Regions from separate parts of the Streptomyces sp. NPDC002499 genome, predicted to be linked through region 3. Evidence: riboswitches for the same ligand, from Rfam matches in the RefSeq annotation. Region 3 holds a riboswitch; each other region holds the start of a gene.
What was found. Region 3 has a riboswitch for cobalamin ahead of metE (5-methyltetrahydropteroyltriglutamate--homocysteine S-methyltransferase). Riboswitches for the same ligand answer to the same signal wherever they lie in the genome.
Positions count from the first base shown of each region.

Region 1: it holds a riboswitch for cobalamin, as region 3 does, so the genes downstream of both, ACWD5F_RS27280 (cobalamin biosynthesis protein) here and metE (5-methyltetrahydropteroyltriglutamate--homocysteine S-methyltransferase) in region 3, are expected to answer to the same signal.
Region 2: it holds a riboswitch for cobalamin, as region 3 does, so the genes downstream of both, ACWD5F_RS39795 (ribonucleoside-diphosphate reductase subunit alpha) here and metE (5-methyltetrahydropteroyltriglutamate--homocysteine S-methyltransferase) in region 3, are expected to answer to the same signal.

Region 1 covers NZ_JBSFXO010000009.1:443,509-447,060, reverse strand. Annotated here, with positions in the region: gene ACWD5F_RS27295 (lysozyme) at 1-201, shown strand, start outside; gene ACWD5F_RS27290 (anion permease) at 355-1,602, shown strand; gene ACWD5F_RS27285 (hypothetical protein) at 1,636-1,857, shown strand; cobalamin riboswitch at 1,979-2,118, shown strand; gene ACWD5F_RS27280 (cobalamin biosynthesis protein) at 2,220-3,164, shown strand; gene ACWD5F_RS27275 (cobyric acid synthase) at 3,161-3,552, shown strand, end outside.
Region 2 covers NZ_JBSFXO010000016.1:221,630-225,181, reverse strand. Annotated here, with positions in the region: gene ACWD5F_RS39795 (ribonucleoside-diphosphate reductase subunit alpha) at 1-1,565, opposite strand, end outside; cobalamin riboswitch at 1,689-1,817, opposite strand; gene ACWD5F_RS39790 (GNAT family N-acetyltransferase) at 1,882-2,388, opposite strand; gene mctP (monocarboxylate uptake permease MctP) at 2,470-3,552, opposite strand, start outside.
Region 3 covers NZ_JBSFXO010000014.1:78,457-82,008, reverse strand. Annotated here, with positions in the region: gene helR (RNA polymerase recycling motor ATPase HelR) at 1-1,276, shown strand, start outside; cobalamin riboswitch at 1,373-1,596, shown strand; gene metE (5-methyltetrahydropteroyltriglutamate--homocysteine S-methyltransferase) at 1,769-3,552, shown strand, end outside.

The sequences.
Region 1 (3,552 bases), on a different contig from region 3:
CTGTGCACCGGCGGCAGCGACGCGCTTGCCGCGAACCCGCTGTGGATCGCCCGCCACGACTCCGCGGACACGGGAGCGCTGCCGGCCGGATGGTCGTACTGGACCTTCTGGCAGTACGACAACAGCGGCAGCCTGCCGGGTGATCAGAATCTCTTCAACGGGACCCGGACCCAGCTGAAGAGGTTCGCCCGGGGCTACTGAGCCATGGGGCGCGGGGGTCGTCGAGGTCGCCGGGACGGATCGGTGCGGCGACCCCCCGTTTCATACACCACCAAGCCCCCCTCAGTTCACTTTCCGTTCATTCAGGTTGCCTACGTTCAAAGGACCGATGACCTCGAACGATTGCCTGGGTAAATGGAAAACTTCTCGCTGATCCTCGCGATTGTGGTCGTAACCGCTCTCGCGTTCGATTTTACGAACGGTTTTCACGACACCGCCAACGCGATGGCCACCACCATCTCGACCGGTGCGCTCAAGCCCAAGGTGGCGGTGGCGATGTCCGCCGCGCTCAACCTGGTGGGCGCCTTCCTCTCCGTGGAGGTCGCCAACACGATCTCCAAGGGTCTCGTCGACGAGACCGGCATCCGTCCCGAGGTCATCTTCGCCGCCCTGGTCGGCGCGATCCTGTGGAACCTGGTGACCTGGCTCGTCGGACTGCCGTCCAGTTCCTCGCACGCCCTGATGGGCGGTCTGATCGGCGCCACCATCGCCTCGGCCGGCACCGGTGCGGTGCACGGCGACGCGCTCGTCACCAAGGTGCTGCTGCCGGCGGTCGCCGCCCCGATCGTGGCCGGTGTCGCCGCGCTGCTCGCGACCCGCCTGTCCTACCGGCTCGGCAGGAAGGCCGACGGCAAGGCCGCCGCGAAGGGCTACCGCGCCGGCCAGATCGCCTCCGCCGGACTGGTCTCGCTGGCCCACGGCACCAACGACGCGCAGAAGACGATGGGCATCATCACCCTCGCCCTGGTCGCCGGCGGCGCCGTGGCCCCCGACTCCGACCCGCCCACCTGGGTCATCCTCTCCGCCGGTCTCGCCATCGCGCTGGGCACCTACCTCGGCGGCTGGCGGATCATCCGCACCATGGGCAAGGGCCTGACCGAGCTTCAGCCGCAGCAGGGCTTCGCCGCCCAGACCAGCGCGGCGACCGCCATCCTGGCCTCCTCGCACCTCGGCTTCTCCCTCTCCACCACGCACGTCGTCTCCGGCTCGGTGATGGGCGCGGGCCTCGGCCGCAAGGGCGGGGTGGTCCGCTGGTCGACGGCGACCCGCATGTTCGTCGCCTGGGGCCTGACCCTGCCGGCCGCCGCCCTGGTGGGCGCGCTCGCCGAGTCCGTCACCGACCTCGGCGACTGGGGCACGGCGGTCGTCGCCGTCTTCCTGATCGCCTCCAGCGCGGCCATCTGGAAGCTCTCCCGCCGCGAGGTCGTCGACCACAGCAACGTCAACGAGACCGAGGAGCCGCCCGGCGTGGTGACCACGGCGATCGCCGCCGTGACCCCGCCTCCCGCGGGCCCGGTCACCGACGACCTGACGGCCACCATCCCGGCGCCCGCGGCCCCCGCGGCCGATCCGGCCGCCCCGTCGGCCGCCCCCGCTCTCTGATCCCCGCCCACCGGTAACGAAGGAATCACCAGCATGCACATCGACTGGGCGGCCCTCGGCTCCGTCTTCGGCGTCAGCCTCGTGGTCACTGTGGGCCTCGTGGCCCTGTTCACCCTCGGCGTCGCGGGCCTGTCCCGCCAGGAGAGGGCGACGGCCCAGGGCGGCTCGGCCACCCTCGCGGTGACCGGCGCCTACGTCTGCTTCGCGGCGTGCGCGGCGGCTGTGGCGTACGGGATCTCGCTGATCGTCGCCTGATCCCCCGACTCGTCCCCGCCTGATCCCCGCCTGTTCCTCGACCGATCGTCCGCCGACCTCCGACGGGCCCTGTGTGGGCCTCAGCACACTCTCCCGTCGCAGGTCAGCGGCAAGTTGACGGTTCTTCCAGGCCCGTGGTGGACTGCCGGGGCCAAGTACGGCGGCAAGAGAGGAAGCCGGTGTGATTCCGGCGCGGTCCCGCCACTGTCACCGGGGTAGGTAGTCCCGGGAGCCAGGAACTCTCGCCGTCGCTCTCTTCGAACCAGGGCGCGGACACCCTGAGTGAGGACAATTCGCCATGCGCGGCCGCCTGTTGAGGTCCATCACCCGAGCTCTGCCCGACCCGACGGCCGGCTGAGCCGATGCGTGCCGATCGCGTCTTCGCGTACGGCGCCACCGCCGGCCTCCTCGGTGACCATCTGCTCGGCGATCCGCGCCGCGGCCATCCGGTCGCCGCGTTCGGCCGGGCCGCCGGTGCCGTGGAGCAGGTGCTGTGGCGCGACCACCGCGGCTGGGGCGCCCTGCACACCGCCGTGTGCGCGGGCGGCGCCGTCGCCCTCGCCGCCGCGGCAACGTCCGCCGTACGCCCCTCCCGTACCGCCTCCGTCGCGCTGACCGCCGCCGCCACCTGGGCCGTCGTCGGCGGCACCTCCCTCGCCCGCGAGGCCGGGGCCATCGGGCAGGCTTTGGCGGCCGGGGACATCGAGCGCGCGCGGGCCCGGCTGCCCCATCTCTGCGGGCGCGACCCCCAGGCCCTCGACGCCGACGGGATCGCCCGGGCCGTCGTCGAGTCCGTCGCCGAGAACACCTCCGACGCGGTGGTGGGCGCGCTGGTGTGGGGCGCGGTGGCGGGCGTGCCGGGCCTGGTCGGCTTCCGGGCCGTGAACACCCTCGACGCCATGGTCGGGCACAAATCGCCCAAGTACCGCCGCTACGGCTGGGCTTCGGCCCGCCTCGACGACGTGGCCGGCTGGCCGGGGGCGCGGCTCACCGCCGTCCTCGCGACCGTGGCGGGCGACGATCCGCGCGGGGCGGTACGCGCCTGGCGCGCCGACGCGGGCAAGCACCCGAGCCCCAACGCCGGGCCCGTGGAGGCCTCGTTCGCGGGGGCGCTCGGGGTGCGGCTGGGCGGAACGCTGGCCTATGGAGGGCGAGTCGAGCACCGGCCCGTCCTCAATGGCGCCTCGGGGCGCGCCGTCGTCACACAGGACATCGAGCGGGCCGTACGGCTGTCCCGGCGCGTCGCTCTGCTCGCGCTCGGCGTGAGCGTCGCCGGGCGGCTGCTCGCGAAGGGGCGCAAGTCATGAGCGGCGGCGGGCTGTTGGTCGCCGGGACCACCTCGGACGCCGGCAAGAGTGTCGTCACCGCCGGGATCTGCCGGTGGCTGGTGCGGCAGGGCGTGAAGGTCACGCCGTTCAAGGCGCAGAACATGTCCCTCAATTCGTTCGTGACGCGCGAGGGCGCGGAGATCGGGCGGGCGCAGGCCATGCAGGCGCAGGCCTGTCGGATCGAGCCGACCGCGCTGATGAATCCCGTGCTGCTCAAGCCCGGTGGCGAGCGGAGCAGCCAGGTCGTGCTCATGGGCAAGCCCGTGGGCGAGATGAGTGCGCGTGGCTACCACGGCGGGCGGCAGGAACGGTTGCTCGGGACCGTGCTCGACTGTCTCGCGGAGTTGCGGGGCACGTATGACGCGGT
Region 2 (3,552 bases), on a different contig from region 3:
GGCAGGCGGAGTTTGAAGAAGACGTCCTGGAGGCCCATGGCGCCGAGGCCGACGGGACGCCATTTCGCGTTGGAGCGGCCCGCCTGCTCGGTCGGGTAGAAGTTGATGTCGACGACCCGGTCGAGGAAGGTGACGGCCGTGCGGACGGTCTCGTCCAGCCGGTCCCAGTCGATGTCCCGGCCGACCACGAAGGCGCCGAGGTTGACCGAGCCGAGGTTGCAGACCGCGGTCTCGCCGTCGTCCGTGACCTCCAGGATCTCCGTGCAGAGGTTGGAGGAGTGGACCGTGTGGCCCGGCTCGGCGGTCTGGTTGGCGGTGCGGTTGGCGGCGTCCTTGAAGGTCAGCCAGCCGTTGCCGGTCTGCGCGAGGGTGCGCATCATGCGGCCGTAGAGGTCGCGGGCCGGGATGGTCTTGCGGGCGAGCCCGGCGGCCTCCGCCTTGCGGTACGCGGCGTCGAACTCCGCGCCCCACAGGTCGACGAGTTCGGGCACGTCGGCGGGGGAGAACAGCGACCAGACGCCGTCCTCGTTGACCCGGCGCATGAACTCGTCCGGGATCCAGTGCGCGAGGTTGAGGTTGTGCGTACGGCGGGCGTCCTCACCGGTGTTGTCCCGCAGCTCCAGGAACTCCTCGATGTCGGAGTGCCAGGTCTCCAGGTAGACCGCGGCCGCGCCCTTGCGCCGGCCGCCCTGGTTCACGGCGGCGACGGAGGCGTCGAGTGTCTTGAGGAACGGGACGATGCCGTTGGAGTGTCCGTTCGTGCCGCGGATCAGTGAACCCCGGGAGCGGATGCGGGAGTAGGCGATGCCGATGCCGCCGGCGTGCTTGGAGAGGCGGGCGACCTGGTGGTAGCGGTCGTAGATGGAGTCCAGCTCGTCCAGCGGGGAGTCGAGGAGGTAGCAGGACGACATCTGGGGGTGCCGGGTGCCGGAGTTGAAGAGCGTGGGGGAGGAGGGGAGGTAGTCGAGCCGGCTCATCAGGCGGTAGAGCGAGGCGACTTCGTCCAGGGCGCGCGTGCTGTCGTCCTCCGCGAGGCCGGCGGCGACGCGCAGCATGAAGTGCTGGGGGGTCTCGACGACCTTGCGGGTGATGGGGTGGCGCAGCAGGTAGCGGCTGTGCAGGGTGCGCAGGCCGAAGTAGCCGAAGCGGTCGTCGGCGGTGCGGTCGATCAGTTCGTCGAGGCGGGCCGCGTGGACGCGGACGAACTCGGCGGTGCGGTCGGCGATGAGGCCCTCGCGGTGGCCGACGGCGACCGACTCGGTGAACGACGTCACGCCCTGCGAGGCGGCCTCGGCGCGGATGGAGACGGTCAGCAGCCGGGCGGCCACCTGCGAGTAGGCGGGGTCCTCCGAGATGAGACCGGCGGCGGCCTCCGTGGCCAGCTCGCGCAGTTCGGCCTCGTCGGCCTGCGCGGACCGGCCGCGCAGCGCGGCGGCGGCGACCCGGCCGGGGTCGGCGTCGGGGAGGTCGGCGGTCAGCTCGGTCAGGATCCGCAGCAACGCGGTACCGGGGCCGTCGGTCTCCGGCGCGGTGACTGAAGCCGGGTCGGCTGGCGCGATGGTCACGTGGGGCTCTCCCTCGCTGGGCACGGGGGCCAGGCGGAGGGCAGGGGGCAGCCACGAGCGCACGACGGCGTCGCGTCCCCGGCCCATTCCACGAGGCCCGGACGTCATGGCACCCGACCGGCTTGGTCGGGCGCGCTGTCGGCAGGTCCTCGGACTGACGCCCATACGTGTGCGAACACGCATGAGTACACCGTTGCGGGACAGTTCCGGATTCGCACCGGATTCCCCTGCGACGACAGCGAGCATGAGCATACATCTTGTGCTGGGTTGTAGGAGCACCCCTAGATGTTGTGTCGCGCGCCGACTTCGGAGCGTGTCAGAACGTCAACTGATAGGTGAGCAGCACGAAGTCGCCGGCCTCCGGAATGGGGTTCCAGTCCCGTTCCGGGACGCGGACGAAGCCGAGGCGTTCGTAGATGCGGTGGGCGGCGCGCATGGTCGGCTGGGTGGACAGGACGATGCCGGTGCAGTCCTCGGCGGCTCGTGCGCGGTCGACGCAGGCGCGGACGAGTGCCTCGCCGGCGCCCCGGCCGCGGGCCGCCCGGTCGACGGCGAGCATGCGGATCTCGGCCTCGGTGGGGCCGGCCCGCTCGGCCATGTGCGTGCCGGCCGTGACGAAGGTGACCCCGCCGAGGATCCGGTCCCCGTCCGCGGCGACCAGTACGTCGGCGACGGCCGCCCGCTTGGCCACGTCTTTGAGCTCGCCGAGGTACCAGTCGCTCTCGCCGAAGGTCAGCAGGTCGTCCTGGAGGTAGGCCTGGGCGGTGATCTCGCCGAGGGTCTCGTATTCGGTGGGGTGCGCTGCCCGGATCACGATGTCCATGCAGGCGAGTGTGCCCGACGGGTACGACAACGGGCCGCCGGATTTTCTCCGGCGGCCCGATGACCCGTTGACCGGGAGCGTCTAGTGCGAGGTCCCCGCCGTGGCCGGCGGCAGTTCCACCTCCACGCCCGGGTCGCCCGCGTCCGCGGTGTAGTCGCCCGGCTGCGTCTCGTCCACGCCCTCCGGGGCCTTCAGTGCCTTCAGGACGAAGGTCAGGACCACCGTGACGACGACGTTCAGGACGAACGCCGTGAGGCCGATGTAGCCGATCTCGCCGATGCCGGGGATCTCCTTGGAGGAGCCGCCGAAGTGCTTCTGGGTCGGGGAGGCGACGCCGTACGCGGCGGCCGTGCCGTAGATCATGCCGACCGCCCAGCCGGCGAGCAGGGCCCAGCGGTGGAACCAGCGGGTGAACAGGCCGCCGACCAGGGCCGGGAAGGTCTGGAGGATCCAGATGCCGCCCAGGAGCTGGAAGTTGATGGCGACCGTCTTGTCCATCGTCAGGACGAAGACCAAGGCGCCGACCTTCACCAGCAGGGACACCAGCTTGGAGACCTTGGTCTCCTGGGCCGGGGTGGCGTCCGGCTTGATGAAGTCCTTGTAGATGTTGCGGGTGAAGAGGTTCGCGGCCGCGATGGACATGATGGCCGCGGGCACCAGTGCGCCGATGCCGATCGCCGCGAAGGCCACGCCCGCGAACCAGTCCGGGAACATGTCCTCGAACAGCTGCGGGATCGCCAACTGCCCGTTGCTGACCTTCACTCCGGCCGCGATGGCCATGAACCCGAGCAGCGCCAGCAGGCCGAGCATCAGTGAATACAGCGGCAGGATCGTGGTGTTGCGGCGGATCACCTCACGGCTCCTGGAGGAGAGCGTCGCGGTGATCGAGTGCGGGTACATGAAGAGCGCGAGCGCGGAGCCCAACGCCAGGGTGGCGTACGTCCATTGACCCGCCTCGGCCGGCGCGAGGGCGCCGCGCGGCTTGCCGGTCGCCGGGTTGGTCTGCGCGAACGCCTCGCCGGCCTTGGCGAAGATGTCGTCGAAACCGCCCAGCTTGATCGGGATGTAGATGATCGCCACCGCGATGACGATGTAGATCAGCGTGTCCTTCACGAACGCGATCAGCGCGGGCGCGCGCAGTCCCGAGGAGTAGGTGTACGCCGC
Region 3 (3,552 bases):
CCTCAAGTCGTCCGCGGACCTGGTGAAGGCGATCGAGAGGGCCGTCAGGTTCTACGAGGAGCCGCCCGCCAAGGGGATGACGGTCACCACCCACTGGTCGGACATCCCGCTGAGCGCCGACGACTGGGCCGTGGCGTTCGACGCGGCGGAACCCGGCACCCCGCACAACGAGGCGCGCGAGCAGGTCTGGGAGGAGCTGCTCACCCTCCTGATGGAGAAGCACGAGGGCGACGCCCCGACCACCCTGCTGCGCAAGTCGCTGCTGCAGAACCGAGCGCTGCTGACCGCCTTCAACCGCGCGTGGCCGCTGCTCGAAGCGGACGACCTGGTCGGCGATCTGTGGACGGTCCCCGCCTATCTGCGGATGTGCGCTCCCTGGCTGGACCGCGACGACGTGCAGAAGCTGCAGCGCGCGGAGGCCCAGGCCTGGACGGTGTCCGACCTCCCCTTCCTGGACGCGGCACGGCAGCGGCTCGGCGACCCGGAGGCGGCGCGGCGCGAGCGTCGGCACAAGGCCGTCCTCGCCGCGCAGCGCGAGCGCATGACCCAGGTCGTCGACAACCTGATCGAAGCGGTGTCCACCTCGGGCGACGACGGTGACGAGGGCATCGGCCTGGTGAAGATGCTGCGCGGGGAGGACGCCCAGGTCAGCCTGGTCGACGAGGCCGAACTGACCACCGTCGACCCGGACCTGCTGGCCGGACCGTTCGCGCACGTCGTCGTGGACGAGGCGCAGGAACTGACCGACGCGCAGTGGCAGATGCTGCTGCTGCGGTGTCCGTCCCGGAGCTTCACCATCGTCGGCGACCGCGCCCAGGCCCGGCACGGGTTCACGGAGTCGTGGCAGGAACGGCTCGAACGCGTCGGGCTCAACCGGATCGACGTGGCCTCGCTGAGCATCAACTACCGCACGCCGGAAGAGGTCATGGCGGAGGCCGAGCCGGTCATCCGGGCCGCGCTCCCGGACGCCAACGTGCCGACCTCCATCCGCAGCAGCGGTATCCCCGTCGTCCACGGCTCCGCCTCGGATCTGCCCTCGGTCCTCGACACCTGGCTCGCGGCACACGACGACGGGATCGCCTGCGTCATCGGCGATCCCACGTTCCGGGCGACGTCCCGCGTCCGCTCACTGACTCCCGAGTTGTCGAAGGGGCTCGAGTTCGACCTGGTCGTCCTCGTCGACCCCGAGAAGTTCGGCGAGGGCATCGAAGGAGCGGTCGACCACTATGTGGCGATGACCCGGGCGACCCAGCAACTCGTCGTCCTCACCAGCTGACAACCCCGCCCACGACCAGGGCTGATCCGGTCCCGGGTGGGCCGGATCACCCTCCGGACGGTGGACGCGGCGCTTCGGTCCGCCGCGCCACCCCGTAGGCTGGCCCGTGCAGCTGGTTCGCCCCGTCCGCCAGGCGGGATGCGTCGCAAGAGGGAACCCGGTGGGAATCCGGGACTGCCCCGCAGCGGTTAGCGGGAACGACCGCCGTCATACGCACTGGGCCCACGGAGGGCTTGGGAAGCGACGGCCAGTAGGAGTCCGCCGGGAGACCGGAGGACGTGCCCGCGAGTCCGAAGACCTGCCAACTGCCCGCGTACGGCCGAATCGTGCGCGGACATCCCGGTGACCTCGTGGGCGGGTCGGCGTACATACCAGGCGGACGACCGCGCAGTTCCACTGCCGCACGGGGTCGGGCCCGCCCGGTTTCGTCACCCTTCGCGCTCGCGTCCCGTCGCCGGGATCTCAGGGATCCATCTCGCGAAGGAGATCTCCGTGACCACCAAGACCGCAGCCGCGGCAGCGCGGGCCACCGTGTACGGCTACCCCCGCCAGGGCCCGGACCGGGAACTGAAGAAGGCCATCGAGGGCTACTGGAAGGGCCGCGTCACCGCCGACGCCCTGCGCGCCACGGCCGCAGAGCTGCGTGGCACCAACTGGCGGGAGCTGGCGAAGGCCGGCGTCGACGAGGTGCCGACCGGCGACTTCTCGTACTACGACCACGTCCTCGACACCACCGTCATGGTCGGCGCCGTCCCCGCCCGTCACCGCGCGGCCGTCGAAGCGGACGCCCTGGACGGGTACTTCGCCATGGCGCGCGGCACCCAGGACGTGGCGCCGCTGGAGATGACGAAGTGGTTCGACACCAACTACCACTATCTGGTGCCCGAGTTGGGCCCGGACACGGTCTTCGCCGCCGACTCGACCAAGCAGGTCGCGGAGTTGGCGGAGGCGCTGACCCTCGGGCTGACCGCCCGTCCGGTGCTGGTCGGCCCGATCACGTACCTCCTGCTGGCCAAGCCCGCCCCGGGCGTACCGGCCGACTTCGACCCGCTCACCCTGCTCGACCGACTGCTGCCGGTGTACGCCGAGGTCCTCGCCGACCTGCGGGCGGCGGGCGCCGACTGGGTGCAGCTGGACGAGCCCGCCCTGGTCCAGGACCGCACCCCGGCCGAGCTGAACGCCGCCACGCGCGCCTACCGTGACCTCGGTGGCCAAACCGACCGGCCGAAGCTCCTGGTCGCCTCGTACTTCGACCGGCTCGGCGACGCGCTGCCGGTGCTGGCCAAGGCGCCGGTCGAGGGGCTCGCCCTGGACTTCACCGAGGCCGCCGCGGCCAACCTCGACGCGCTGGCCGCCGTGGGCGGGCTGCCCGGCAAGCGACTGGTCGCCGGTGTGGTCAACGGCCGCAACATCTGGGGCAACGACCTGTCGGCGTCCCTCTCCACCCTCGGCACCCTGCTCGGCCTCGCCGACCGGGTCGACGTGTCGGCCTCCTGCTCGCTGCTCCACGTACCGCTCGACTCCGCCCGGGAGCGCGACATCGAGCCGCAGATCCTGCGCTGGCTCGCGTTCGCGAAGCAGAAGACGGCCGAGATCGTCACCCTCGCCAAGGGCCTCGCCCAGGGCACCGACACGATCGCCGCCGAACTCGCCGTCAACCGTGCCAACCTGGCCTCGCGTGCGGGCTCGCCGATCACACACGATCCGGCGGTACGGGCCCGCGCCGCCGCCGTCACGGACGCCGACGCCCGCCGTTCGCAGCCGTACGCCGAGCGCGCCGCGGCCCAGCGTGCCCACCTCGGGCTGCCGCTGCTGCCGACCACCACGATCGGCTCCTTCCCGCAGACCGGTGAACTGCGCACCGCCCGCGCCGACTTGCGGGCGGGCCGGATCGACACGGCCGGCTACGAGGAGCGCATCAGGGCCGAGATCCAGGAGGTGATCTCCTTCCAGGAGAAGACCGGTCTGGACGTCCTGGTGCACGGCGAGGCCGAACGCAACGACATGGTCCAGTACTTCGCCGAGCAGCTGACGGGGTATCTGGCCACGCAGCACGGCTGGGTGCAGTCCTACGGCACCCGTTACGTCCGGCCGCCGATCCTGGCCGGCGACATCTCCCGCCCCGAGCCGATGACCGTGCGCTGGACGACGTACGCCCAGTCCCTCACCTCGCGCCCGGTCAAGGGCATGCTCACCGGCCCTGTCACCATGCTCGCCTGGTCCTTCGTCCGGGACGACCAGCCGCTCGGCGACACCGCCCGGCAGGTCGCCCTCGC